3 regions of the Embleya sp. NPDC005971 genome follow, and region 1 is predicted to be linked to each of the others. Evidence: riboswitches for the same ligand, from Rfam matches in the RefSeq annotation. Region 1 holds a riboswitch; each other region holds the start of a gene.

Region 1 (9,329 bases):
GTGCCACGGCTGGTTGTTCCCCGGCAAAAGCCCTCGAGACATCCCGGTTCCCCCGGGCGAGCCGACAGCCGAATGGGCCCACGGACTCGGTGGCATCGATCGCGACACCACGCCCATCGTGGTGACCGTCGAGGGGAAGCACGACTACAACGTCACGCTTCGAGCCATGCGCGTGGTCGAACGACAGGAGAGCAAACTGGCCCCGGGCACCAACGTGACCCTCCGGCTCGGCTGTGGTTCCGGATTGCCTATCGGCCCCCGGATGGTCATCGACTTGGCTGCTGAAAATCCACGCGTCGAACAAGAGGACGGCGGAGAATTCAGTTATAAAGTCGCCGGGAACGACACTCAAAGATTCGGAATCGACGCACAAAGCCCTGTAAAAGAATGGCGGACATGCGATTGCGTTATCACCTGGAAGCTCGCACTTGACTGGACGTATCAGGGCAAACAGGGAACATTGATCATCGACGATCAAGGCGCTCCGTTTCGCACCGGGAGCAATAATTCCACGGAATACCCCACCTTAACAAAATCCGGTGCAATCTGGGAGTAGCATCCCGCGGCATTGCGGCGAACGCCCGCCGCCCACTCGACGGGCCGACGGGAATCCGCTGCGGATTCCCGCAGCGCCCACGGGTCGAGAAAAGGGATGGATCACCTTGGTGCCCCTTGCCGGCGTCGACGCCGACCCATATCCGCTCGTGTGGCGTGATCAAGCCCGTCGCTCCGTTTCACGGTGACCAACTCTTGCGCGGCCCGAAGAAATACTCCGCCGACAGGCCCCTGAGCAGCGGTGACCACAGTCCTCGATCAGTGGCCGGAGCGTCCCCAAGGGCCGGGCGGCCATTCCTTCCGAGCCAACGACGGTAGAAGACCATCAGCCATAGCCGGTCCTCCCGGACCGCCAAGCATTCCTGGGGAAGGCCATGCACCGAAAGCTCATACTGCTGCTCTGCGCGTTACCGATCGCCGGCGGGTGCGACAATTCGTCGCCGGAGAAAACGACCGCGGCCGAAACGCCCACCGCGAGCGTGACCTTCGTGCCGCAGCCGAGCGCACCCACACTGTCCCCCACCCCCGGCCTGCCCGCGTCGCCGTCCACCACCTCCGCGTCACCCACCCGCAAGACCGACCCGTCGCCGGTCGCAACCACGCCCTCCAGGAGGAGCAGTACTCCGGCCGGCGGCGGCGACACCCGGCCCGCCGGAACCAAGGGTCTGGACTGCGGCAGGCTCCTCGGCAGCGGCACCTTCACCGACCCCCACCGGCTCGGCGTCGTCGACGGTCCCGTGGCCGCCAGAGGGTGCGAGCCGCTGACCTCCGGCTTCCCGTTCAACGTTCGATACTTCTCCTTCAGGCTGACCGCCACACCGGGCGCGAAAGCGCATGCCGGGGCGTCCTTCGCCCTGGTCAGGGGCGCGATCAGCCCGGTCTACCCGGCGATCGTCCAGCCCAACGGATGGATCCTCAAGCACAGCCTGGGCTCCGGCTACTGGACCGGGACCGAACCCGGCTTCACCGGCCGCTACCAGATCATCGCCGATCTGTCTCCGGGCACCTACATACTCCGCGTCGACAAACTCGACTCCCCCCTACGCTCCAACACAACGCCGTCCTACGACATCGAAGTCGACTCCGATCCCTCCTGAGAGCCCCTGCCGGGCCGCATTCCCCTTCGGGCCGGCAGGGACCTCGATGCCCGGGTAGGTGATGGCGGGGTTCCAAGTCACGTGCTGCCTGGTGTCGGAACCGGCTTCCGCATACGTGTCGGCCGTCGCGGCCGTCGTGGTGCCGGGCGGTCCGCACACCACGGACCCGCATCGGGCCAAGTCGCGTTGCCTGCCCGGGACACGGGCCGCCCCTCGGAGGCCCAGACAACAGCACCGACCCGGAGCTGATCGAACGGCTCACCCGTGCGATTCACTCACCGCGACGGGCACCGACATCAACGCAAGCTCCAGGAGGCGCATTTGGTCGACGCAAGGGTGCGCTGTCCACGAAGGGCGGGCTGGGCCGGCCGCCCGACGACCGACTCTCGGCCGTGACTCACGTAACGGGTGTAGACCTCCTCGGGACCGTGGTGGTCGATGCCGGCCTCGGGAAGGTCCTGAGCCGTCGCGAGGACGTGCAGCTCCCGCCGCCCCAACTTCGGGGGCCCGGCTCGCCGATCGTGGGATGTTGCTCATCCCGGTTCACCGAAGCCGGGCTGTCACTGCGGGATTTCGGTCGCCAGGCGTGGCGTACGCGGCGGTTCGGTGCGGCGATTCCCGGTCGCCTCGAAGGCAGCGGCCAGGCCGAGCAGGGCGTTGTCGTCGTACGCGCGGCCGGCGAAGGTCAGCCCCACGGGCATGCCGATGTCCGCCATGGCGCCCATCGGCACGGTGACGGTCGGGATGCCGAGGTGCCGGGGCACCAGGTTGCCGTTCGCGACCCACACGCCGTTGCGCCAACCGAGGTCGGCGGACGCCTCCTCGACGTCCATGTCCGCCGGGCCCACATCTGCGACGGCGGGGAACACCACCGCGTCCAAGCGCAGTTCGTCCATCCACGCCTCGAGATCGACCCTGCGTGTCTCCTCGAGGCCGTGCAGGCCCGCTTCGAGGTGTGGGATGTCGGTGAACGACGCGTACGGGCGCTCGCGCACCAGCCTCGGGTAGTCGGCGATGGTGTCGTCGAACCCGACGTAGCGGTCAGGCAGTTCGTCGGGGTGCTTGGGCCAGATCCGGGCCGGGTCGACGTCGGCGAGGGTGGCCAGTGCCGGGTCGCCGTTGGCGCGCAGGAAGTCGTCCCACGCCCACGCCGAAAGGTCCTCGATCTCGACGGTGAGGAACGCGGGGTCGACGAGGCCCCTGGTGGGCAGCGACGGCGCGCCGGGGCGGTCGGCCTCGTAGTTGGTCACGGCGGGGAAGTCGACGTCGACCACCTCGGCGCCCGCGGCCTCCAGGTCGCGGCGCGCGGCCTCCCACAGGGCGATGACCGACGCGCGTGTCCGGATGCGTTGCCCGGTCGGGCCGCCGATGCCGCCGCGGGGGTTCGTCCCGGCGTCGGGGTCGGCGTTGATGTACATGCGGGGCACGCCGATCCGCCGGCCGGCGAGCGCGGCGCGGGCCGCGGTCGCATCCGCGGGCGCCAGGGCCGGGTAGGAGAGCGGGCGTATCCGGGACGCCGCGGGCAGCGGTATCCACGGCTGGGAACGCCACAGGTCGCCGCGGGTCTGCGGGTCGTCGGCGACGACGACGTCGAGGAGTTCGAGGAGGTCGGCCATGGTGCGGGTGTGCGGGACCACGACGTCCATGGTCGGTACGAGCGGCCAGTTGCCGCGTACCGAGATGACGCCGCGGCTGGGTGTGTAGGCGCACAGCGCGTTGTTGGAGGCAGGGGCGCGGCCCGACGACCAGGTCTCCTCCCCGAGGCCGAACGCGCCGAAGGACGCCGCCGTCGCGGTGCCCGATCCGTTCGACGATCCGGAGCCGTAGGCGCTGGTCAGCCAGTCGGCGTTGTAGGGGCTTTCGGCGCGGCCGTACACGCCGCGCTGCATGCCGCCGTTGGCCATGGGCGGCATGTTGGTCAGCCCGATGAGCACGGCCCCGGCGGCCCGCAGTCGCTCGATGGCGAACGCGTCGCACCGGGCGACCAGGCGTTCGAACGCCGGCGAACCGGCCGCCGCCGTCAGTCCCTTCGCGAGGTAGCTGTCCTTCGCCGTGTACGGGATGCCGTCCAGCGGGCCGAGGCTCTCGCCACGCGCCCGGCGGGCGTCGGAGGCCGCGGCGTCGGCGTGGGCGTTCGGGTTGGTCACGACGACCGCGTTGAGCGCGGTGGCGGTGCCGGGCCGGTCATAGGCCGCGATCCGCGCGAGATAGGCGTCGAGCAGGTCGACCGCCGTGGTCTCGCCTTTCTCCAGCGCCACCCGCAGGTCGGCGATGCCGGTCTCCACGACGTCGAATCCGCGGGTCATGCGGGGTGCCTCCTGGCTGGTTCGGTTCGGCGGCCTCGTTAAACCGGTACGCGGGGTCGAAGCCGTGCCCCGAACCCGGGCGGGCGAACGGCATCCCACGTCCGTGCCGGATCGATCCGGCACAGGGCGAGCCTAGGTGCTGCCGGATCGATCCGGCAAACCCTGGGCCGGACATCTAGACTCCGTGGTTGTGAACGCCCGCATCGTGACCCTGATCGACGTGGCACGCGCCGCCGGCGTGTCCCGGAGCACCGCCTCGGACGCCCTGCAAGGCTCCGGACGCGTGGCCGAGGCCACCCGCGCCCGGGTCCGCGAGACGGCGGAGGCGCTCGGCTACCGCCCCAACAGCGCCGCCCGCCGTCTGCGCCGCGCCGACGCGGGGGCGCTCGGCCTCTACCTCCCCCGGACCGCGACCCGGCTCGACTACTACCTGGACCTCGCCTTCGGAGCCGTCGAGCGCGCCCAGCACGACGGGCTCGACGTCGTCCTGCTCGGCGGGCCCACGGGCAGCTCCGGACCGGTCGCCTCCCGAGTCGACGGTCTCCTCGTCATCGACCCCGACGGCTCCGACCCGGCCGTCCCGAAACTCCTCGACGCGGGCGTCCCGGTCGTCACCGGCGAGCGCTACCTCGGCCCCAGCCGCGCCCCGATCGGTGCCGTGGTGTGCGACAACGCCGCCTCGCTCGCCGCGGTCCTGGACCACCTGCGCGAACGCGGCGCGCGGCGACCGGCGCTGCTCGCCCCGGGGGGCGACTCGGCGTGGGCCCAAACCCTGCGAGTGAGCGCCGACGCGTGGGGAACGCCGCACGGCGTCCCGGTCACCGTACGCACCGTCCCGTTCGCGGCGACCCCCGCGCAGGCGGCCGAAGCCGCCAGGGACCTGCTCACCGCGGAACCGGACATCGACGCGGTGGTGTGCGGCCCCGACGGAGCCGCTCCCGGCGTCCTGCACGGCGCCCGCGCCCTCGGTCGAACTCCCGGCGCGGACCTGCTCGTCGCCTCCTGCGTCGACGGCACCGCCACCCGCACCGGCAACCCGCCGATCACCGCCGTGGACTTGCGCCCCGCCGACTATGGGCAGGCCTGCGCCGAACTCCTGTGCGACATTCTGGCCGACCGCACCCCACCCGACACAGTCCGCCTCCACCCATGGAAACTGCGCACCCGGGCCTCGACCCAGGGTGGCCACTGAACCGACCGCGTGCCGCCCGTTCGAGTGCTTCCCGCCCAAGGCCGATGCCGGCAGGCGCCGACTGCGGAACGTGCTGCGTCGCGTCAAGCCCTCCGCACACTACGACTTGCCTTGATATCTCACGTATTGGCGCCAAATCTCGCATTGCGGCGACAGCCCCCGGGCTCGCCCTGGTCATGACGGCCTGGTTGCTCACAGCCCACGGCACCCCGCCACCCCGCCACCCCGCCACCAACGTCCCCACCACGGCCGCCGATTACGGTGCCCGCCGGCCGGCCTCCCGGTCCGCCGGCGACGGCAGCGGCGGCAAGTTCATCCCGGCCACCGGCAGCTCGACGACGCCCGAACCGCCCAACACGATGCAGTCCGCACTCGCCCTGGCCGCGGCCGGCGTCGAGGAGGCCACCTTCGAGGACACAGTGGACCGGCTCAAGGCTGCGGCGCCCCCGACCCGCTCGCCACCCGGCAGTCCGTATGGGGCGCGGCCGGAACCCCGTTCCCGCTGAACCCCTCCTTCACCACTCCGCTCCCCCTCCCCCGTGCGTCCCCTGACCCGGCCCCGGTGCCGGCCGCAGGCGGGGAGCCCCGAGTGTGGGGCTCCCCCTGTGGTGGAAACCGGCCGGCCCAGGCACTTCGGCACCGCGGCGAAGGGTCACCGCCGCGCCGGGTCCTCCCCACCGGTCGGCGGTCGGAACGAACACGACACCGGATCGCGAACACCGGCCCCACCGATGCGTCGCCGGCCGTTGTCCGCGTCTTCGGCGCGTGCTCGCCCCATCCGGCTCGTGCGGTGGCTCCCCGGGGGCGCCCTCGGCCGGCTAAGCTGTCGCACGCAGTCGGTTCGCCCTGCCATCCGGGTAGGCGCGTCGTAAGAGGGAACCCGGTGTGAATCCGGGACTGCCCCGCAGCGGTGAGTGGGAACGACCGCCGTCAACCAGCACTGGACCCGACTCGGGTCCGGGAAGCGACGGCCAGTAGGTGTCCGCCCTTGGCGGATGTGCCCGCGAGTCCGAAGACCTGCCACTGCCCGTGCGCCGCCGATGCGCACGGTGATCTCGGTGACCTCGTGGGCGGGTCGGCGGACAACCGGTGGGACACGTGCGGGAGTACACCGACGTGACCCGTGTGGTTTGCCATTCCCTTCGTGCCTGCGATCCGTCCCGGGATCTTGTCGACAGGCTCGCGAAGGAGAGTTCCGTGACCACCAAGTCCGCAGCCGCGGCGGCCCGTGCCACCGTGTACGGCTATCCCCGTCAGGGCCCGAATCGGGAACTGAAGAAGGCCGTCGAGGGCTACTGGGCCGGCCGCATCGATGCGCAGGCGCTTCGGGACGCCTCGGCCGAACTGCGCCGCGCCAACTGGGAACGCCTCGCCCAGGCGGGCATCCACGAGGTACCCACCGGCGACTTCTCGCTGTACGACCACGTCCTCGACACCAGCGTGGCCGTGGGTGCGATCCCGGCCCGTCATCGCGCCGCCGTCGAAGTCGACGCCCTGGACGGCTACTTCGCGATGGCGCGTGGCACGCAGGACGTGGCGCCGCTCGAGATGACCAAGTGGTTCGACACGAACTACCACTACCTCGTGCCCGAACTCGGGCCGGACACCGTCTTCGAGGCGAACTCCGCCAAACAGGTGGCCGAGTTCGAGGAGGCCGTCGCGCTCGGCCTGACCGCCCGCCCGGTGTTGGTGGGCCCGCTCACCTACCTCCTGCTTGCCAAGCCCGCGCCGGGGGTCGCGGCCGACTTCGAGCCGCTGACCCTGTTGGACCGGCTGTTGCCGGTGTACGCCCGGCTGCTCGCCGACCTGCGTGCCGCCGGCGCCGAGTGGGTGCAGCTCGACGAGCCCGCCCTGGTCCAGGACCGCAGCTTCGCCGAACTGAACGCCGCCAAGCGGGTCTACCGCGATCTCGGCGGCCGCACCGACCGGCCCAAGCTGTTGGTGGCCTCGTACTTCGACCGCCTCGGCGAGGCACTGCCGATCCTGGCCCGGGCGCCGATCGAGGGCCTGGCGCTGGACTTCACCGGGGCCGCCGCCGCCAACCTCGACGCGCTGGCCGCGGTCGGCGGGCTGCCCGGAAAACGTCTGGTCGCCGGTGTCGTGGACGGCCGCAACGTATGGATCAACGATCTCGGCAAGTCGCTGACCACGCTCGGCATACTGCTGGGCCTGGCCGACCGGGTCGACGTCGCCGCCTCCTGCTCGTTGTTGCACGTGCCGCTGGACGCCGACGCCGAACGCGACGTCGACCCGCAGATCGCCCGCTGGCTCGCCTTCGCCCGGCAGAAGACCGACGAGATCGTCACCCTGACGCGCGGCCTCGGCCGGGGCACCGACACCATCGCGCCCCACCTCGCCGCCAACCGGGCCGACCTGGCCGCCCGCAGGACCTCCGCGCTCACCCACGACCCCGCCGTACGCGCCCGCGCCGCCGCGGTCACCGACACGGACGCGCGCCGCAGCAAGCCCTATCCCGAGCGAGCCGCGGCCCAACGCGCCCACCTGGGCCTGCCGTTGTTGCCCACGACCACCATCGGCTCCTTCCCGCAGACCGCCGAACTGCGCGCAGCCCGCGCCGATCTGCGCGCGGGACGCATCGACAGTGCCGGTTACGAGGAACGCATCGAAGCCGAGATCCGCGATGTCGTCGCCTTCCAGGAGAAGGCGGGCATCGACGTCCTGGTGCACGGCGAGGCCGAACGCAACGACATGGTCCAGTACTTCGCCGAACAGCTCGCCGGCTACGTGGCCACCCGACACGGTTGGGTCCAGTCGTACGGCACCCGCTACGTGCGCCCGCCGATCCTGGCCGGCGACATCTCCCGCCCGGAAGCGATGACCGTGCGCTGGACCTCGTTCGCCCAGTCGTTGTCCGACCGCCCGGTCAAGGGCATGCTGACCGGACCGGTAACCATGCTCGCGTGGTCGTTCGTTCGCGACGACCAGCCGCTGGGAGAAACCGCCAGGCAGGTCGCGCTCGCGCTTCGAGACGAAGTCGACGACCTGGAGGCGGCCGGGAGTTCGGTCATCCAGGTGGACGAGCCGGCCCTGCGCGAGACGTTGCCGCTGCGGGCCGTGGACCGCGCCACGTACCTGGCCTGGGCCACCGAGGCGTTTCGGCTGAGCACCTCGGGCGTACGCGCGGCGACCCAGATCCACACGCACATGTGCTACGCCGAGTTCGGCGACATCGTGCAGGCCATCGATGATCTCGACGCCGACGTGATCAGCCTGGAGGCGGCCCGCTCCCACATGCAGGTCGCCGGAGAACTGGCCACCCACGGCTACCCGCGCGAGGCCGGACCCGGCGTGTACGACATCCACTCCCCGCGCGTCCCCGGCACGGACGAGGTGGTGGGCCTGCTGCGCAAGGGCCTGGCCGCCATCCCTGCCGAGCGCCTGTGGGTCAACCCGGACTGCGGCCTCAAGACCCGCGGTTGGCCCGAGGTCCGCGCCTCGCTGGAAAACCTGGTCGCGGCGGCCCGGGAGGTGCGCACGACGCTGCCGCCCTCCTGACCGAGGCTCGCCGGGGCGGGACCTCACGGTCCTGCCCCGGCAGCCGTCGACGATCCGGGCCGAGGCTGCGCCCTGGGGCAAGGCGAGCCGCGACCGACCGACGAAGACACCTGGCCACGACGTCGAGGACCGGGCCTGGCCGAAGTGACCCGGCAGTGCCGCCGAACCCGCCGCGCCGACCCAACTGTCCCTCCCGGCCCAGCTCACGGGCAGCGACGGCCTTGCGAAGATCGCCGAGCATCTTCGTCCGGATCTCGGCATCGACGAGACGCTTCTGCGGTTGCTTGAAGCAGTGGATGGCGAGCATCCGCTGCTCCGATTCGAGATGGCCGTCATTCCCTCGGTCGGAGCGATCATCGTCGATCGGCAGGAAGTGCACCCCGTGCTCGGCGCGCAGGACCGCGTTGCACAGGCGAGTGAATTCCTGTGCCATGTGGCCGTCGAGAACCGAACGGAATGGCGTCGACTACCACGGCACCGGGGCAATGGGGCTGACCGGGCTCGGCGCCCGCGGCCGGGTTCGCCTGGTGATCGGCGCCCGCCGTTGTGGGTCGGTCCGCGCCCGGTGCTCGTGCTCGTCACTGTGCGCGGGTGCCGACCAGGCCGGTCTCGTACGCGACGATGACCAGTTGGGCCCGGTCGCGGGCGCCCAGCTTCATCAAC
Region 2 (9,329 bases), on a different contig from region 1:
GGATACCGCATCGACATGGGGGTACGGCATCCGGAGTTCCCCGGTTCCTACGCCCTGGGCATCGAGTGCGACGGTGCGATGTACCACTCGTCGAGGACGGCTCGGGATCGCGATCGGCTGCGGGAGGAGGTGCTTGCCGGGTTGGGCTGGCGGCTCCACCGCATCTGGGGCACCGACTGGTATCGCGGGCGGGCCGCCGCCGAGGCGAGATTGCGCGCCGCGGTCGAGGCGGCGATCGAACGGGGACCGATGTCGACGACCACCGCGGCCAGGCCGGCGACGTCCGCTGCCGGGGACGAGCCGGACCGTGTCCCGGACGTGGGGCCGCCGGTCCGGCTCCCCGACACCTCGACCTCCTCCGATGTTCCCGGCCCGCGGAACGGCATGTCGCCGACCGTCCCGGCACCCGTGGAGCATGACCGGGTCCCGGTCGACACCGAGCCCGACCGGCCGTGGAGTTCCCGGTACGAGGTGTGCGTGTCGATCGCCGGCTCGCCGTACGAACTGCACACCCCGGAGGCCCGCCCCGCGCTGCGCGACATCCTGACCCGGGTCGTCGGGGTCGAGGGGCCCATCCACGAGGAGTTGTTGGTGCAGCGCGCGCGGGAGGCCTGGGGGGTGGCCCGGGCGGGCGCCCGGATCCGTGAAAACGTGCAGGAAGTGGTGCGTGGTCTCGTCCGCACCGGGCGGGTCGGGGTCGACGGCGAGTTCCTGGATGTGACCGACCGGGAGCGGCCGGCCGCCCGGGTACCGGCGGAGGGCGAGGCGCCGCGCAAAGCCGCGCACATCGCGCCGGCGGAAAGGCAACTGGCGCTGTACGAACTGGCCGCCGAGTGCCCGGGCATGTCTCGGGAGGAACTGGTCCGGCACGCCTGCGAGTTCTTCGGCTGGCGACGGATGGGTCGGGACATCCGCGGTTTCCTGGACTCCGACATCGACGAATTGCACCGTCGCGGTCGCCTGAAGGAGGCGGACGGATACCTCACCGCGATCGCATGACGCGAGCCGGCGGGCCCGAGGCGTCGACCGGCGCCCGGGCCCGTCGGCCGACCGGGCGACGCGCTCACCGTGGTGTCGGCGGCGAAGCGGGAACGGCCGACCTGCCCGGCGGGGTGGGCCCGTGGTGTCGGCGGATGGTGGTGAGCAGGCGGTACAGGTCGGTACCGGGAGGGCGCCGAGGGGTGGGGCCAGGAGGTAGGGCCACAGGCTGGTGGTGTGGCCGGAGAGTAGCGCCGGGCCGAGTCGGCGAGGTGGGTCAGGCCGCCCGGCGGGCGGCTTCCAGCCAGTTGCGGAATTCGCAGGCGAAGTGCCACTGGTGGCCGACGAAGACGTGCTCGGGGGCGCTCGTCGGGAACTGGATGGTCAGCCGGATCCGCAGGCCGTTCGCGCCGTCGCCGAACTCGTGCATGACGCGGGCGATTTCGGTGCCGTCGGCCAGTCGGCCGGTGCCGCCGATGCGTACCGGGTAGGTCTCGTGGCCCGGGTCGGCGATCGCGACGCCGTCGTGGAAGGTGAGGAAGAAGCGCAGCGGCCCGGAGCCGATCGTCTCGATGATCTCGACCAGGCCGTCGGCGGAGTTCGCGAGGTAGTGCTCGGGGTTGGCCGCGAGCAGCGCGACCCGGTCGGCGCTGCCGAGCCGGCCCTGCCACCAGGTCAGGAAGGTGTGCGCGTCGATGCCCTCGACCTCCATCTCGGTGACCGCGGACCGCCACTCGCCGTGCGCGGTACCGGGCAACGGGGCCATTGCCGCGTCCGCGGCGAGCAGGTCGGGGGCGAGCAGTTCGCGCGTGCGCTCGTCGCCGATTCGCGCCTTGAGCAGGGCGAGCGCGGTCCGGGCGCGGTTCAGTTCCCAGTCGAGGACGTCCTGCTCCGGGTGCTCGATGCCGTCGATCACGGTGCGGATGGTGAGGGGTTCGGTGCGGGTGCCGGGGGTGCCCATAATCTGCTCCTTCCAAATCAAGCGGAGAACTTCTCTCCGGTTTGAGAACGGTAGCATAGGCGGAGAGAAACTCTCCGATTAACTCTCGGGTGTGGTCGACCCTTCCCGTACACCCCGACCAGCGAAGGACGGTGCACCATGCGCGCGGACGCGGCACGCAGCAGACGGCGGATCCTCGACGCGGCCCGGGACGTCTTCCTCGAACGCGGTCTGGAGGCGCCTTTGGACCTGATCGTGCGCCGGGCCGGCATCGGGCCCGCCACGCTGTACCGGCGCTATCCCGACCGGGAGTCGCTGGTCCGCGACCTCACCGGGGATCTGCTGGGCCGATTGGAGCTGGCCGCCGAGGAGGCGGCGACGGTGGACGACGACGCGTTCGCGGCGGTTCGGCGTTTCGTGCATGCCGCGGCCGATCTGCGGATGGGGGCGGTCATCCTGGTACTCCTCGAAGGACTGGTCGTGGACGCCGAGTTGGTTCGGATCCGGACCGCGACCGCGAGTACCGTCGAGGCGCTGATCGAGGCCGCGCACGCGGCGGGCACGCTGCGCCCCGACGTCGGCATGGGCGACCTGGTCCTGCTCTCGATCCGGCTGTCCCGCCCGCTCCCCGGCGGCCTGGACCGGCTCGACCCGGACGGCGCGGTGCTGCACCACCATCTCGATCTGGCCCTGGACGGCCTGACCACGCGCGCGGCCGGGGACGCCGCCCCGACGCCCCGCACCCCGCTGTCCTTCGAGGACCTGATCACCGCCGCCGACCGCCCGACGGTCCCCGACCGCTGAGCCGGCCCGCCCGCCGAGCGGCCCCGGCCACGCCTCAGCCCTGCGCCATCGCCACCGGCCCGGTCCGCAACGCCCGCCACGTGGGCAGCAACGTCGCCGCGAAGGTGAGCGCCGCCGCCGTACCGACCACCGCCGCGTAGATGCCGATCGGCCCCGTCGGCAACCACGAGTCGGTGAGCGACAGGCTGAACGGGACCACCGCCGCGGCCGCCGCGACGGTGCCCAGGATCACGCCGATCAACGTGGTGAGCGCCGCCTCGACCGCGGACATGTGCATGATCTGGGCCCGGGTCGCGCCGTTGAGGCGTTGCAGGGCGAACTCGCGGCGCCGGTTGTGCGTGGCCAGGATCAGCGAGTTGACCAGGGACAGCGCGGTGTACAGGGTCAACATGCCGATGATCAGGTAGTTGGCCCACGCCTGGGTCTTGGATTCCTCGGCGTGCGTCTCCAGCAGCGCGTCCCGGGAGGCGGCACGAACTCCCGGATGTTCCTTGGCCCATGCCCCCAGCGAGGCGACCAGACGGTCGGCGTCGGTGCCCGGTGCCGCGCGGATCAGGATCTGCGCGGGCAGCCCATCGGTGGTGTGCGGCGCGAGCAGCGACACCGGCAGCAGCAACGAGTCGTAGCCCGGCCGGCTCCCGAACAGCGCGACCACCCGAACGTCGGCCGAACTCCCGTCGCCCAGCCGCAGCCGGATCGTGTCGCCGAGCCCGCGGTGGATCGAGCGGGCCAGGCTCTCGGGCAGCGCCACGGTATTGCCGCGCAACTCGGTCAGCGACCCGGAGGTGGCGCTCACCCCGGTGGTGGCGAGACCGAACTCGGTGTCGATGCCCTGGAGTCGCAGGCCGTGTCGACCGTCCGGCGCGGTCCGCGGCTGCTCGATGAAGCCGGCACTCGCGGTGTACGCACTCGCGCTCGCGACGCCGGGAATCGTGCGCACCCGGTCGACCAGGGCCGGGTCGAGGCCGCCGCCCGCACCGGTCAACACCGCGTCGGCCCGCAGGGTTTCCGTGTACACGCGTTCGGCGTGCGTGGTCGTGGTGGTCTGCAGGTACAACTCGCCGGTGCTGATCGCCACCGCGAGCATGATCGGCGTCACCACGGCGGCCGTCCGTACCGAGGTGACCCGCGAGCCGAGCATCGCGATCCGGCCGGACTCGCCGGTCAGCGCGCCCAGCGGGCCGGACAACATCCGGGTCAGCAGCTTGGTCAGGCCGGGGGCGAGCAGGGCCAGGCCGATCGCGGCGCAGATCACCGCCGGGCCCGCGGTGCTCGCGGCCACCGGACCCTCCAGGACGTACACCGTGACCAGACTCAGAGCGGTGGCGCCGGCCAGCGCGAGCAGCGCGAACGCGAGCCGGAACCAGTTGAACCAGCGCGGCTGGAAGGCGGATTCGGCGAGTGCCTCGGTCGGCTTGGCGGTCACCGCGCGCCGCGCGCCGACGAAGCCGCCGACCAGCGCGGTCAGCAGCACCGCGCCCGCCGCGGCCACCGCCGGGATCCAGCCCTGCTCGAACTCCACGGTCTCGGCGACCATGTCCGAGGCGACCAGCCGGTCGAAGAGCACCCGGCCGGCCGCCGGCCCGGTGAACCAGGCCACGCCCGCCGCCAGGACGGTCACCAGGAACGTCTCGCCGAGCAACATCCGGCGCAACTGGCGGGGCGTGGCGCCGATCGCGCGCATCAGCGCGAACTCGCGCCGGCGCTGCTGCACGGACAGCCCGATGGTGCCGGCCACCACGAACACCGCGACCGAGACCGCCAGGCCGCCGAAGACGCCGGCGAGGGAGATCAGGTCCGACTTGTTCGCCAGGATCTCGGGGTGCTCGACCGCGCCGCGATCGTCACCGGCCAGGATCCGGACGTGATGGTCGTGCAGTGCCCCGGCGACCCGCTTGCGCAGCGCGCCGAGATCGCTACCCGGGGCGGCCACGATCGCGATGTCGGCGACGGTGCCGGCGGGCGTCGCGAGCCGGTCCGCCTGCGCCGCCGCGAAGAACACGCCGGCCTGCGAGACGGTACGCGCGGCCCGGGCGATGCCGCTGACCCGGTACGCGCTCGCGCCGCCGTGCGCGGCGATCTCGACCCGATCGCCCACGGCCACCCCGGCGCGGCGCGCGAGCGTACTGTCCAGCACCACCTCGTCGGCCCCGACCGGCGCGGCGCCCTGCGCGAGCAGGTACGGCGTCAGGGCTGCGGAATCCCACGCGTGGCCCTGCGCCCCGTGGTTGCCGGCGGGGCCGATCAGCGCGGCCTCGAAGGTCTGTTCGCCGACCGCCGCCCGCACCCCCTCCAACGCCCGCACCCGAGCCACGAGCCCCACGGGCAACGGGGTGCGCTCGGCCAGTGCGAAGTCCCGCTCGCGGTCGCCGGAACCGTCGCGCGGACCGGTGAAGGTGGGATCGCCGATCACCAACAGCGAAGCCTGCGCCAGGCGTTGCGGCGGCGCGTTGTTGCGGACCCCGGTTTCGAGCAGCCCGCCACAGGCCATCACCACGGTCGCGCCGAAGCACAGCGCGATGAAGGTGGCCACGAAGCCACCGGCCCGAAAGCGCAGCGTGCGCAGGGCGAGCCCCCACATCAGCGGACCCTGCCGATCGGCCCGGGTCGGCCCGGCCCCGGCGCGTCCGCGAACGCGCCCAGGTGGGTCATCCGCTCGGCGATGGTGTCCGCCGTCGGCGCGCTCACCCGGTCCGCGATCCGGCCGTCGGCCAGGAAGACCACGTGGTCGGCATAGGAGGCGGCGACCGGGTCGTGCGTGACCATCACGACGGTTTGGCCGTCGATCCGTACGGATTCCCGGAGCAGGCCGAGCACCTCGGCCGCGGTCCGGGTGTCCAGCGCACCGGTCGGCTCGTCCGCGAACAGCACGGCGGGCCTCACGACGAGCGCGCGAGCGATCGCGACCCGCTGCTGCTGGCCGCCGGACAACTCGTGCGGTCGGTGTCGGGCCCGGTCGGTAAGGCCCACGTGCGCGATCACCTCGGCGACACGCCGGCGGTCGGCGCGTTTGCCCGCGAACCGCATCGGCAGCGTGATGTTCTGTTCCACAGTGAGCGTGGGCAGCAGGTTGAACGCCTGGAAGACGAAGCCGATGCGTTCCCGGCGGAGCTTGGTCAGCGCGTTCTCGTTCAACTCGGCGAGGTCCTGGCCGGCCACCGTGACCGTGCCCGACGTGGGTCGGTCCAGACCGGCCGCGCAGTGCAGGAAGGTGCTCTTGCCGGAGCCGGACGGGCCCATCACGGCGGTGAACGAGCCCTGCCCGAACGTGATGTCGACCCCGTCGAGGGCGGCCACCGACGCGGAGCCCCGGCCGTGGACCTTGCGCACCGCGTCGAGCCGGACGGCCGGCGGGCCGGCGCCCTCCCACTCGGCCGGCGCCGTGTACCACTCGTGTGTCGGTTGCCCGCCCACGTCGATTCTCCCGCCGATCCGGCCGCCACCCCGTGTACGGCACCGGGTCCAACGCTAGGAGCGCGAATCGCCCCTGCCCATGGGGTCGGCCACCGTCCGAGGGTGGGGCCGGCCCCACCTGCGCCCCCGGCGGGCCGGGTCCGCCGAAGCCGCTCGCGGGCCGGAAATCGGGCCCCGCCTGGGCCGAAGTGTGTACGCCGGGTCGTCCTCGCGGAGGGCGTGCCGGCCCCGGCCCCGGACCTAGCCTCGTGGGCATGTCCGCAGGTCGAGTGGAGGAGGGAAGAACATGACGAAGGCACGCGGTTCGTTGACGGCCAGCCTGGCGAGCGCGCTGGTGGGCGCGGCCCTGAAGCTGTTCGCGGACGACGTCGACACACCCGTGATCGCGCTCGGGAAGATCGGCGTCGTGCTGCTGATCGTCGGCATCGCCGAAGTGCTGTACGGGCTCTACCGGTTGACCCGCGAGGCCGGGGAGGCCCGGGAGGCCCGAAAGCCCTGACCGGGTGCGCCGAGCGCGGCGAACGGCCCGGTGATCGCGTCCCGACTGCTTTCCGGTCGCTTCCCGATCGCTTCGGTGATCGGTTCGGTGACCGGCCCGGCGATCGGCCCGCCGATCACCCCGTTCAGCGCACCTGCCGCCGCCCCGGCCGACGGTGCGCCACCCAACCCAGGATGCCCGCGCCGAGCAACGCCGAGCCCAGGAAGGCCGACAGCAACAGCCCGCCGCCCGAATCGTGCCCGCCCTGCCGCGTCACGGCCGCCGGCGCCCGCAGTTCGTCGACGCCGCGAGGCACGCCGAGCCGGCCCGTCCTCGGCTCGACCGCCCGTTCCGCCGCTCCCGGATCGGCCGCCACGTCGATCCGCACGGTCGCGGTGGCCTGGCGGCCGAGCCGGTCGACGATCGTGTAATGGAAGCCGTCGCGCCCGGCGAAGCCCGGCCCCGGCGTGTAGCGCAACACGGCCTCCGTCGTGCCCTCGTCCGGAGCGCCCTCGACGTCGAGGACCAGACCGTGCTCGGGATTGGTGTGCGACACCAGGGCCAGCCCCTCACCGGTGTCGCCGGCCAGCACCGGGACGTCCACCGACTGCCCGGCGCGAGTGCCGACCCGATCCGTGACGGCCCGCGGCGCGGCCGGCATCGGCGCTCCGAACCCGCCGTTCGGCCGTACCCGGTCGACACGCGAGCCCGGAGCGGAGTCGCCGGCCGGGCCGGCGACCACGGGCGGCAGCGACGGGATGGGCACCACGGCAACGGCGGGGCACCCGGCGCCCACACCGAACAACACCGCGCACCACACGAGCACCACACCGACTCGACGCATCCGGACGGCCGGTTCGGGTGTTCCGGAAACCGTGGCCACACAATCCTCCGGCACTCTGGTCCGGACACGGCCGGATCTGGGATGGGTCGGCCGGCGCCCGCCGGATCCGATGCCGGCCGAGGGAGCCGCTCTCGAACCCCGATCCTGTGCGCAGTGCCCACCGGTTCGCGACGCGGCACGCGGAGCGGCGGCGAGCTTCACCCACAAGCGTGGACCGACCGGGCCCGACAGTGGACCCGGCCCGGCGCGCGTGTCATGGTGGGAGGCGCTATGCGACGGCGGTACGAGGAAGTCGGTGTGAATCCGACGCGGTCCCGCCACTGTGATCGGGGAGCGACTCCCACACCGGCCACGACCCCGCGACGGGGTGGGAAGGCCGGGAGGAGCGAAGAGCCGAGAGCCAGGAGACTCACGTCGTCGCCACCTCACCAACCGGGGCGGATTTCCCCGAGAGAGGCCGGTGCTGCGCCATGTCCTTGGTACTGAGCCGGATCTACACCCGTACCGGCGATGCCGGTACCACCGCGCTGGGCGACAACTCCCGGACGCGCAAGACCGATCCGAGGTTGGCGGCCTACGCCGACACGGACGAGACCAACGCGGCGATCGGGGTCGTGCTCGCGCTCGGCGACCCGGAGCCGCAGACCCGTGCGGTGTTGGCCCAACTGCAACACGACCTGTTCGACGTCGGCGCGGACCTGTGCGCGCCGATCGCCGAAGGCGACACCCGGCTGCGGATCACCGAGGCCGACGTGGCCCGGCTGGAGGAGCACTGCGACGCGTTCAACGCGGAACTCCCCACGCTGCGCTCGTTCGTCCTGCCCGGCGGCAGCCCCGCCGCGGCCCTGCTGCACGTGGCCCGCACCGCGGCCCGGCGCGCCGAACGTTCGACCTGGGCGCTGATCGAGGCGGACGAACCGGCGGCGGGTGGGTCCGCGACGGTGAACCCGCTCACCGCGCGCTACCTCAACCGGCTGTCCGACCTGCTGTTCGTGCTCGCCCGACGGGCCGACGCGGGTGGCGCGGGTGATCTGCTGTGGCGTCCGGGCGACAACCGCTGAGCGGTTCGGCGGCACGGCCCGAGGTCGGCGACGCGATGGCCCGAGTCGCCGAGGTGGGGCCCTACTTCGTGCTGCGGACCGGAGCGATTGCCGACGGCGCGGGCTTTCGGCCGTTGGTCGAGTTGTACGACCGCGCCGCGCCCGACGCGTGGGCGGCCCGGGTGGAGTACGTGCGGGGCCGGTTGCGCACCGACGAGCCGCGGGTCGCCGCGTCGATCCTGTACCTGGGCGTGGCCTCGCGGTTGTGGTCGGTGGCGCTCGGCGCGGCGGTGCTCGGTCGGGTCGTGCCGGACCTGGACCCGGTCCGGACGCACTGGCGCTTCCCGGCGAGCGGTGCGATCGAACTGTGGGCGCCGGATCCGATCCCGACGCCGGTGCTCGCGGACCGGGCCGGGATCGACCGGGTGTACGCCGCGGTGATGACCGCGCACCTGGTGCCGCTGGCCCGGGCCACTCGGGCGGTGGTGCCGATCGCGGAGCGCCTGCTGGCCGGCAACGCCGCGTCGGCGCTGGTCGGTGCGGCCCGGGTGCTGCACCGGCACCCGGCGCCGGACGAGCCGGAACTCGTGACGACGACCCGGTCGTTCGCCGACGGTCTGTTGGCCACGGGCCTGCTGCGAGGGAGTGGGCTGCACGGCGCCCTGGGCGCGTTCCGGCGCACCACGTGCTGCCTGTACTACCGGATTCCCGGCGGCGGTACGTGCGGCGACTGCGTCTTCCACGACAAGCCGCCGCAACCGACCCGGGTCCGGATCGGGTCGTCGGCGCGCGGGCGTGACGGCGCACACTGACCGCGTACGATCGCCCGCT
Region 3 (9,329 bases), on a different contig from region 1:
GCAGCCTGCCCGACGCCCTCTTGGCGAACCCGGTTGCCGGGAAATGCGGGGGCCGGACACAATTGCCCGACCAACGAACGGCGGCGGCGACGGTTGCGGCGACCGCCCGTACCACCAGCGGGGGCACGTGTGATCGGGACCGGCGCGATACTCGGGGTGAGCGCGGTGGCGCTCGGGATGGTGCTGACGCCCGGGCCGAACATGATGTACGTGACCTCGCGCAGCATCACCCAGGGCCGCCGGGCCGGCCTGGTGTCGCTGCTCGGCGTGGGGCTCGGCTTCCTGATCTACATGTCGATGGCCAACCTCGGTCTGTCCGCGGTGTTCCTGGTGGTGCCGGAGTTGTACACGGCGGTCAAGCTCGCCGGCGCGGCCTATCTCGGCTGGCTCGCCTGGCAGGCGCTGCGGCCCGGTGGCGTGTCGGCGTTCGCGCCGCAGGAACTGGCGCCGGACTCGAATCGGCGGCTGTTCACCATGGGTCTGTTGACGAACCTGTTGAACCCCAAGGCCGCGATCATGTACCTGTCGCTGATCCCGCAGTTCGTCGATCCGGCCGCCGGACACGTGCTGCTCCAGGGATTCGCGCTGGGCAGCATCCAGATCCTGATCAGTCTCACGGTGAACACGATCCTGGTGCTCGCGGCCGGCACCATCGCGGTGTTCCTGGCCCGGCGGCCGTCCTGGCTGCGGATCCAGCGCTACCTGATGGGCACCGTCCTGGGCGGACTCGCGATCAAGCTGGCCACCGATCGGAGCCACCCGGCCACCGCGTAACCGGCGCCGCGGCCTATCCGGCCCGGTCCGGCGCGGGTGCCGGCTCGGGCGCGGGTGCCGGGGCGGTGCGCTTGCGGGCCACCTCGCGTGCGTACTCGGGCAGTTCCGCGACGTCGAGCAGTCGTGGCAGCAGGTCGGCCTCGGTGGTCAGGGCCCGGAAACACTCGCCGATGGTGAGGTCGTGGGCGGGGCGGGAGACGATCGTGATCCCGTCCCCCGCGACGATCTCGCCCGGTTCGATCACCCGAAGGTAGGTGCCCGGCAGGGCGCGTTCGGTGAACCTGCGTACCCAGCGCCGCTCGTCCAGCCACAGCGCGAAGGTCGCACACGGGATGCGCGGGGCGGACACCTCCAACAGCGGTCCGGCGGCGCCCACTCGCCAGCGCTCACCGATCAGCGCGGCCTCCAGGTCCAGGCCGGAGGTGGTGAGGTTCTCGCCGAAGCTGCCGTTGCCCAGTTCGCGCCCGAGCTCGCCGGCCCACATGTCGAGGTTCTCGCGGCCATAGGCGTAGACGGCCTGATCGTGTCCGCCGTGGTGTTGTCGGTCGAATACCCGGTCGCCGACCAGGCCGCTGCCCGGTTCCTCGGCTCCGGGTCCGGGCGGGCGCACGGAGACCGCGTGGTCGACGGGTCGTTTGTCGATCCCGGTCGTTTCGACCCCGGACCCGGTCGGGTTGGGGCGCGGCCGGGCCAGGTTCACCGATATCACGTGCGGCATGTCCGCAGGCTACCGGGCCGGCGGCGGCCGGGATCGGGCCGATTGCGCGAGCGCCGACCGCGTATCCGTGCCGGACCGGGGCAAAAAGCTGATATCGGCGCCCTCGGGGACGCCGCGGCCCGTCTGTCCGGGCTTCAGGGAGGGACCACGACATGAGTTCGCTGTCGAAGACGCTCAAGAAGATCCAGGGTTACATCCGCCGCAATCCGCGTCAGGTCGAGCAGGGCCGTCGGCTCGTGCGCGACCGGCTCGGCCGTCGGCGCGGCGGCAGCGGGCAGGGCCCGGGCAACCCGCCGAGCAACTCGCCCGACAACACCGGCTGATCCGACGATCCGGGGCGAACGTGCCGCGCTCGTCGGCGAGTCCGGTGCGTTCACCCCGGATTTTCGTGCGCGCGGCCCGGGTTCACGGGCGGGCGCCCCGGGTCTCCGTGATCGAGCGCGGCGACGCTCATCCGATCAGGGTGCGTTTGGCTCGCACGACACAGAATTCGTTGCCCTCGGGGTCGGCCAGTACCGTCCACGACTCGTCGCCGGTCTGGCCGACGTCCACGCGGCGGGCGCCGAGGGCGAGGACCCGCTCGATCTCCGCCTCCCGCTCGCCGGGTCCGGCGCCCGGGGTCAGGTCCAGGTGCAGCCGGTTCTTGACCGCCTTGACCTCGGTCACCGGCATGAAACAGATGCCGATCGGCGCGCCCGGCTCGGTCCCGACGACCACCTCGCGCTCGCGCTCCGACAGGATCTCCCACCCCAGCACGTCGGCCCAGAAGCGGGCGAGGCCGGGCAGGTCGTGTGCGTCGATCACGATGTGATGCAGCGAAATGGCCATGCCCGCCATTGTGTGCCGCGGGATCGAGCGGGCCAACGGGATTACCGCCCGCGGGCGCGGCCGCTCGTTCCGTCGCCGGCGCGGCCTCCGCCGGTAGCGAAAAGGGTGTTCGTGTCACACTGGCCCGCATGCCGAAGTCCGCCGCCGAGGTGCGCGCACATCTGGAGACGTTCTACGACGCGGTCGCACGTCGGGCCGCTCACGCGGAGACATTCGGCGGACTGACCCTGTTCGTCCGGGATGGCCAGGGCTGGCCCCGGTACGCACGTCCCACGCTCGGCGGCTCCGTCGAGCCCACCGCCGCGGATGTACGCGCGGTGCGGGCACGACAGAGAGAGTTGAAAGTGCCCGAGTCGTTCGAATGGGTCGACGAGACCACCCCCGCGCTGCGCGCGGCCGCGATCGAGGCCGAGTTGCATGTGCACGAGCACCCGCTGATGGTGCTCGATCCCGCCGAACGCCCCGCCGAACGACCGTTCCTGCCGGACCTGGTGACGGTGCGTCGGATCCGGGCGGACGCGACCGATCTGGCGATCGTGCACAGCGTCGCGGCGGTCGGCTTCGCGAATCCGGGCACCGCGTCCGGCACCGACGGTCCGACCGAGCGGGACACCGCCGCCCTGGGCCAGGACCCGGACCTGCTGTCCTACCTCAACGAGCGGCTGCGCTCCGGCGAGACGGTGATGTACGCCGCGTACGGCCCGACCGGACCGTTGTGCGTGGGCAGCTACCAGCATCTGTACGACACCACCGAGATCGTCGGCGTGGCCACCCTCCCCGCGGCCCGACGCGGCGGCCTCGCGGCGGCGGTGACCTGGGAGCTGGCCGGGCACGCGCTCGACGACGGGAGCGAGACGGTGTTCCTGTCCGCGGGCGACGAGGACGTGGCCCGGATGTACGGCCGGCTCGGCTTCCGGTCGGTGGGCACCTCGATGATCGCGGACGCGCCGTGAGCGGGCCGGAACCCGAGCCGGCTCCCGAGCGGCCGCTCGTGCTGCCGATCCCGCCGGGCCGCAATCCCACCGCCGCCGAGATGGCCGCCGCACACGGCCGGAGCATCCCGGACGTGATCGGGCCCAACCTTCGGGTGTTGTTCTGCGGGATCAACCCGGGCCTGTGGTCCGGGGCCACCGACCGGCACTTCGCCCGACCCGGAAACCGGTTCTGGCCCGCGCTGTACGCGAGCGGGTTCACGCCCCGGCTGCTCGCGCCGACCGAGCAGCAGCGGTTGCTCGCACTCGGCCTCGGCATCACCAACGTGGTGGCCCGCACCACCGCCCGCGCGGACGAGTTGACCAAGGACGAGTACCGGGCGGGCGGCGCGGCGCTCACCGCCCGGGTGCACGCGTACCGACCGGCCTGGCTGGCGGTGCTGGGCATCGGTGCGTACCGGACCGGCTTCGGCCGGCCCAAGGCGGTGGTCGGCCGGCAGCCCGAGACGATCGGCGACACCGGGATCTGGGTGTTGCCCAATCCCAGCGGCCTGAACGCGCACTGGACGGCGGCGGCGCTGGCCGAGGCGTTCGCCGAACTGCGGGTGGCGAGCGATCCGGACCCGGGCCCGGATTCGGCGGCCCCACCCGGACCGGGCGGCGCGCCGCCCGCGTGACGGGCGGGTCGGGTCCGTTTCGACGACCTGTATCCGAGTCGACACGTCAACCGACCGAGTGGCATCACCCGGTTGGTGGTTACTTCACGCCGTCTTGCACGGTTGGGTCGGCATGAAGATCCTGCGAGCCCCGTTCGGGCCGTGGCCCACCGAGACGTTCGAGACCCCCGTTTACGAGGCGTTGGTCGCCGAGTGGCGCGACTCGGGTCGGGAGGTGCCGCGACCGGTGGACCGACCGCACGACCGACCGGCCCGGCACGCGCGCCCGGCCCGGCCCGGGCCGCGCACCGGTCGCCCCTGATCCGCGCACCGCGCGTCCCACGCGTCCCGGGGCGAACCACCCCACCGCCGCCCCGGCGGCGGTCCGTGGTACGTCGAGAATCGCGACACGACACAACACCTGGGGGTGCGACGACCACCCCGCCACTACATATATGCTCTGCGACGTAGCTGGTTCGCCGTTCCGAGTTCAGCGGAACGGCGAGGCAAGAGGGAACCCGGTGCGAAGCCGGGACTGCCCCGCAACGGTGAGCGGGAACGAACGTCGTCCTGGAGCGCCGAACGCCGAGAGGCATTCGGGGCCCGACGACCATGGGGAACTCCGCGGTCCGCCGAGCACGTCGTGCCCGGTGGTGCCCCGGCATGCCCGCGAGTCCGAATACCTGCCGGCTGCCCGTGCCCTCGGGCGCGGGGTCACTGTACGTACGAGCTCGCGAGGAGAGAGCACGTGACCGTTGTGGACAGCGTGGGCACGACCCGGATGCGGATCGACGAAAGCCCCGAGGAGCAACTCGCGACCCTGGTGCGCACCCAGGCGCGCGATCTGCCGGAGGTCGATCCGGATCGGGTCGTCCGCCGGGTCGTCGCGGGTCTGAACGAGGGCGCGGACCGGGCCGCCGCCGCGGACCTGGCGGTGCGTACCGCCGCCGAACTGATCGCCGAGGAGCCCGGCTACTCGCGGCTCGCCGCGCGCCTGCTCGCCGGCCGGATCGCCGACGAGGCGTTCGAGGCCGGCGCCGGTTCGTTCAGCGCCGGCATCGCGCTGGGCCGCCGGGAGGGCATCATCGGCGCGGAGACCGCGGCGTTCGTCGCCCGGCACGCCGCCGAGTTGGACGCCGCCGTGGACGTCGAGGGCGACCGCCGGTTCGAGTACTTCGGCCTGCGCACCGTGTACGACCGCTACCTGCTGCGCCACCCGGTCTCGCGCAAGGTGGTCGAGACACCGCAACACTTCCTGCTGCGCGTCGCATGCGGCCTGGCCCAGGAGCCCGGCGAGGCGATCGGCTTCTACCGGCTGATGTCCTCGCTGGCCTACCTGCCCAGTTCGCCGACGTTGTTCAACTCCGGCACGGTGCACACCCAGATGTCCTCGTGCTACCTGCTCGACTCGCCCAAGGACGAGCTGGAGTCGATCTACGAGATGTACGGGCGGATCGCCCGGCTGTCGAAGTTCGCCGGCGGCATCGGTGTGGCCTGGTCGCGGGTGCGTTCGCGCGGCTCGCTGATCCGGGGCACCAACGGGCACTCCAACGGCATCGTGCCGTGGCTCAAGACGCTCGACTCGTCGGTGGCCGCGGTCAACCAGGGCGGCCGGCGCAAGGGCGCGGCCTGCGTCTACCTGGAGACCTGGCACCCGGACATCCTGGAGTTCCTCGAACTGCGCGAGAACACCGGCGAGGACGCGCGCCGCGCGCACAACCTCAACCTGGCCAACTGGGTGCCGGACCTGTTCATGCGCCGGGTCGAGGAGGACGGCGTCTGGTCGCTGTTCGACCCGAACGAGCTGCCCGAACTGCCGGACCTGTGGGGCGCCGAGTTCGACAAGGTCTACGAAGCCGCCGAGCGGGACGGCCGGTTCGTCCGGCAGTTGCCCGCCCGCGACCTGTACGCCCGGATGATGCGCACGCTCGCGCAGACCGGCAACGGCTGGATGACCTTCAAGGACGCCGCCAACCGCACCTGCAACCAGGCCGCGGAGCCGGGCAACGTGGTGCACCTGTCCAACCTGTGCACCGAGATCCTGGAGGTCACCAGCGACGGCGAGACGGCCGTGTGCAACCTCGGCTCGGTCAACCTCGGCGCGCACGTGGTCGCCGGGGAGGGCATGGACTGGGACAAGCTGCGCGCGACGGTCCGCACCGCGGTGGTCTTCCTGGACCGCGTGATCGACATCAACTACTACCCGACCGAGCAGGCCGCCGCGTCCAACCCGCGCTGGCGTCCGGTGGGTCTGGGTCTGATGGGCCTGCAGGACGTGTTCTTCACGCTCGGCCTGCCGTTCGACTCGGCCGAGGCGCGCGAGTTGTCCACGCTGATCTCCGAGGAGATCTACCTCACCGCGCTGGAGACCTCCTCGGCGCTCGCCGAGGTGCACGGCCCGCACCCGGCCTACGCCGAGACGCACGCCGCGCGCGGTCGGCTCCAGCCGGACCTGTGGGAGGGCGTGTACCCCACGCAGACCAAGCGCTGGGACGCGCTGCGCACCCGGGTGGCCGAGCACGGGTTGCGCAACTCGCTGCTGGTGGCGATCGCGCCGACCGCGACGATCGCCTCGATCGCGGGCGCCTACGAGTGCATCGAGCCGCAGGTGTCGAACCTGTTCAAGCGCGAGACGTTGTCCGGCGAGTTCCTCCAGATCAACGCCTACCTGGTGCGCGAGCTCAAGGCCCGCGGCCTGTGGACCCCGCAGGTCCGCGACCGGATCAAGCGTGCCGAGGGCTCGGTCCAGGGCATCGCCGAACTCCCGGCCGACGTGCGCGAGTTGTACCGCACCGCGTGGGAGCTTCCGCAGCGCGCGCTGATCGACCTGGCGGCGGCTCGTTCGCCGTACATCGACCAGTCGCAGTCGCTGAACCTGTTCATGGCCGACCCGACCATCGGCAAGCTGTCCTCGATGTATCGCTACGCGTGGTCGACCGGCCTGAAGACCACGTACTACCTGCGTTCGCGCCCCGCGACGCGGATCCAGCAGGCGACCGTGCCGGCCCAGGCGGCGGCCGCACCGGTCGAGGAGATCTCGGACCTCGAGGTCATCGCCTGCTCGCTGGAGAACCCCGAAGCCTGTGAGGCGTGCACGTGAGCCTGCTCGATCCCGGAATGAACCTCACGCTGCGTCCGATGCAGTATCCGGACTTCTACGAGAAGTACCGCGCGGCGATCCGCAACACCTGGACGGTCGAAGAGGTCGACCTGCACAGCGACCTCGCCGACCTGGACAAGCTCAGCCCGGCCGAACGCCACCTCGTGCAGCGCCTGGTCGCGTTCTTCGCGACCGGTGACACGATCGTGGCGAACAACCTGGTGCTGAACCTGTACCGGCACATCAACTCGCCCGAGGGCCGGTTGTACCTGTCGCGGCAACTCTTCGAAGAGGCCGTCCATGTGCAGTTCTACCTGACCCTGCTGGACACCTACATGCCCGACCACGAGGAGCGCGAGCAGGCGTTCGCCGCGGTCGAGCACATTCCCTCGATCCGGCGCAAGGCGGAGTTCTGCTTCCGCTGGATCGACTCGGCGATGGGCCTGGACCGGCTCGAATCGCGGGAGGACCGGCGGCAGTTCCTGCTCAACCTGATCTGCTTCGCGGCGTGCATCGAGGGCCTGTTCTTCTACGGCGCCTTCGCCTACGTCTACTTCCTGCGCTCGCGCGGGCTGCTCAACGGTCTCGCCTCGGGCACCAACTGGGTCTTCCGCGACGAGTCCGCGCACATGGACTTCGCCTTCTCCGTCGTGGAGACGGTGCGGGCCGAGGAGCCGGACCTGTTCGACGACGAACTCGCCGAGGACGTCCGGCGCATGCTGGCCGAGGCGGTCGAGGCGGAGACGGCGTTCGCCGAGGATCTGCTCCAGGGCGGCGTGTCCGGGATGACGGTCGCGGACATGCGCTCCTACCTGGAGCACGTGGCCGACCGCCGGCTGGCCCAATTGGGCATGGCCCCGGTCTACGGCTCGGCGAACCCGTTCGGCTTCATGGAGCTCCAGGACGTGCAGGAGTTGTCCAACTTCTTCGAGCGGCGGGTCTCCGCGTACCAGGTCGCGGTCACCGGATCGGTGTCTTTCGACGAGGACTTCTGAGCCTGCGGCACCGCACACGACGAGAGCGCCTGTCGTCCCGGAAACGGGCCGGCACGGCGCTCTCGTCGTGTGCGGGCGGCCGTGCCGGCGGATCCGCTCAAGGGCGTGCCGTCGCCCGGCGGCGCAGGACCGCGGCGGTGGCCTCGTCGGCGGGCAGGAACGCCTCCAGATGCAGTTCGGCCAGGGTGACGTCGGTGGCCGTCGCGAAGGACGTCAGCGTGGTCAGCAGGCGCAGCTCGCCCGCGCCGTCGGGCTCGGCCAGGCGCAGCGGGACCGCGAAGCCCAGGTGGTCGGGGCCGAGTTCGGCATCCGGGACGTAGCCGCGCAGTTCCTCGATGAAGGCGTCCAGGAGCGGATCCGGGCTGCGCAGCGCCTGGGCGCGCATGTTCTCCAGCACGTGCCGGCCCCACGCGTTCAGGTTGCGCACCCGCGGCGCCATGCCCTCGGGATGCAGCATCAGCCGCAACATGTTCATCGGGGACCGGAGCAGTTCCGGGGACGCTCCCTCGGTCAGCACGTCGATCGCCGCGTTCGCGGCCACGATCTGCCCGTACGGACGCAACACCATCGCCGGGTAGGGCAGATGGCCTTCGAGGACCGCGCGTAGCGCGTCGTGGACCGGGCGCAACATCGGTGCGTCCAGGTCGGATTCGGGGAAGACCGGCGCGTATCCGGCGGTGTGCAGCAGCGCGTTGCGCTCGCGCAGGGACAGGCCGAGCGATTCGGCGAGTCGGATGATCATCGTGCGGCCGGGGCGGGATCGGCCGCTCTCGATGAAGCTGAGATGCCGTTGGGAGGTCTCCGCGCGGGCGGCGAGTTCGAGTTGGCTCAGCCGTCGGGCGGTGCGCCAGCGGCGCAACTCGGCGGGGAAGTCCGGGCCGTGGGTCCGGGTCGTCGTGGTGCTCATGGGGCAGTTCTAGGCAGCCGAGGGTATCGCCGGCAATTCCCTCGCGGGAATTGTCCGGCTCGGGCGCCGCTCGCATGATCCTTCCCACGGCCCGCCGAACGGGTGGGCCGATCGGTCCGGGAGGGCACCTTGATGAAGAGATGTCACCTGCGGCCCGGTGCCGGCATCGACGGCCTCGCCCTGCGTGGGCACGAGCGGCCGGAGCCGGGCCCCGGTGAGGTGTCGGTCCGGATCCGGGCGACCTCGCCGAGTCGGCGGGAACTGCTGGTCCTGGACGGGCACCACCCGCTGCCGGTGCTGCCGGACACCGTCCCCGGTGGTGCCGGGGTCGGCGAGGTGGTCGCGATCGGCGCGGGCGTCACCCGGGTACGGCCGGGCGACCGGGTGGCCGCGACCGTGTTCCCGGACTGGATCGACGG

Evidence for each region. A riboswitch is a leader RNA that binds a small molecule or an ion and turns the genes downstream of it on or off. The one in region 1 is predicted to bind cobalamin.
Region 2: another riboswitch for cobalamin. It lies ahead of ABZ374_RS20520 (cob(I)yrinic acid a,c-diamide adenosyltransferase); the one in region 1 lies ahead of metE (5-methyltetrahydropteroyltriglutamate--homocysteine S-methyltransferase).
Region 3: another riboswitch for cobalamin. It lies ahead of ABZ374_RS38165 (ribonucleoside-diphosphate reductase subunit alpha); the one in region 1 lies ahead of metE (5-methyltetrahydropteroyltriglutamate--homocysteine S-methyltransferase).

What each region holds. Positions count from the first base shown of each region.
Region 1 covers NZ_JBEXUX010000002.1:225,480-234,808, reverse strand. Annotated here, with positions in the region: gene ABZ374_RS03955 (hypothetical protein) at 1-556, shown strand, start outside; gene ABZ374_RS03950 (hypothetical protein) at 930-1,652, shown strand; gene ABZ374_RS03945 (amidase) at 2,213-3,958, opposite strand; gene ABZ374_RS03940 (LacI family DNA-binding transcriptional regulator) at 4,149-5,150, shown strand; gene ABZ374_RS03935 (hypothetical protein) at 5,339-5,656, shown strand; cobalamin riboswitch at 6,007-6,172, shown strand; gene metE (5-methyltetrahydropteroyltriglutamate--homocysteine S-methyltransferase) at 6,348-8,666, shown strand; gene ABZ374_RS03925 (response regulator transcription factor) at 9,245-9,329, opposite strand, start outside.
Region 2 covers NZ_JBEXUX010000022.1:5,127-14,455, forward strand. Annotated here, with positions in the region: gene ABZ374_RS20485 (DUF3320 domain-containing protein) at 1-999, shown strand, start outside; gene ABZ374_RS20490 (hypothetical protein) at 1,256-1,939, opposite strand; gene ABZ374_RS20495 (helix-turn-helix domain-containing protein) at 2,078-2,722, shown strand; gene ABZ374_RS20500 (ABC transporter permease) at 2,757-5,303, opposite strand; gene ABZ374_RS20505 (ABC transporter ATP-binding protein) at 5,303-6,052, opposite strand; gene ABZ374_RS20510 (DUF5708 family protein) at 6,423-6,635, shown strand; gene ABZ374_RS20515 (Ig-like domain-containing protein) at 6,760-7,497, opposite strand; cobalamin riboswitch at 7,742-7,869, shown strand; gene ABZ374_RS20520 (cob(I)yrinic acid a,c-diamide adenosyltransferase) at 7,929-8,519, shown strand; gene ABZ374_RS20525 ((2Fe-2S)-binding protein) at 8,495-9,310, shown strand.
Region 3 covers NZ_JBEXUX010000064.1:13,581-22,909, reverse strand. Annotated here, with positions in the region: gene ABZ374_RS38200 (LysE family translocator) at 178-774, shown strand; gene ABZ374_RS38195 (MOSC domain-containing protein) at 788-1,492, opposite strand; gene ABZ374_RS38190 (hypothetical protein) at 1,645-1,815, shown strand; gene ABZ374_RS38185 (VOC family protein) at 1,943-2,320, opposite strand; gene ABZ374_RS38180 (GNAT family N-acetyltransferase) at 2,449-3,273, shown strand; gene mug (G/U mismatch-specific DNA glycosylase) at 3,354-3,929, shown strand; gene ABZ374_RS38170 (hypothetical protein) at 4,042-4,230, shown strand; cobalamin riboswitch at 4,364-4,614, shown strand; gene ABZ374_RS38165 (ribonucleoside-diphosphate reductase subunit alpha) at 4,690-7,008, shown strand; gene ABZ374_RS38160 (ribonucleotide-diphosphate reductase subunit beta) at 7,026-8,003, shown strand; gene ABZ374_RS38155 (helix-turn-helix transcriptional regulator) at 8,101-8,910, opposite strand; gene ABZ374_RS38150 (NAD(P)-dependent alcohol dehydrogenase) at 9,043-9,329, shown strand, end outside.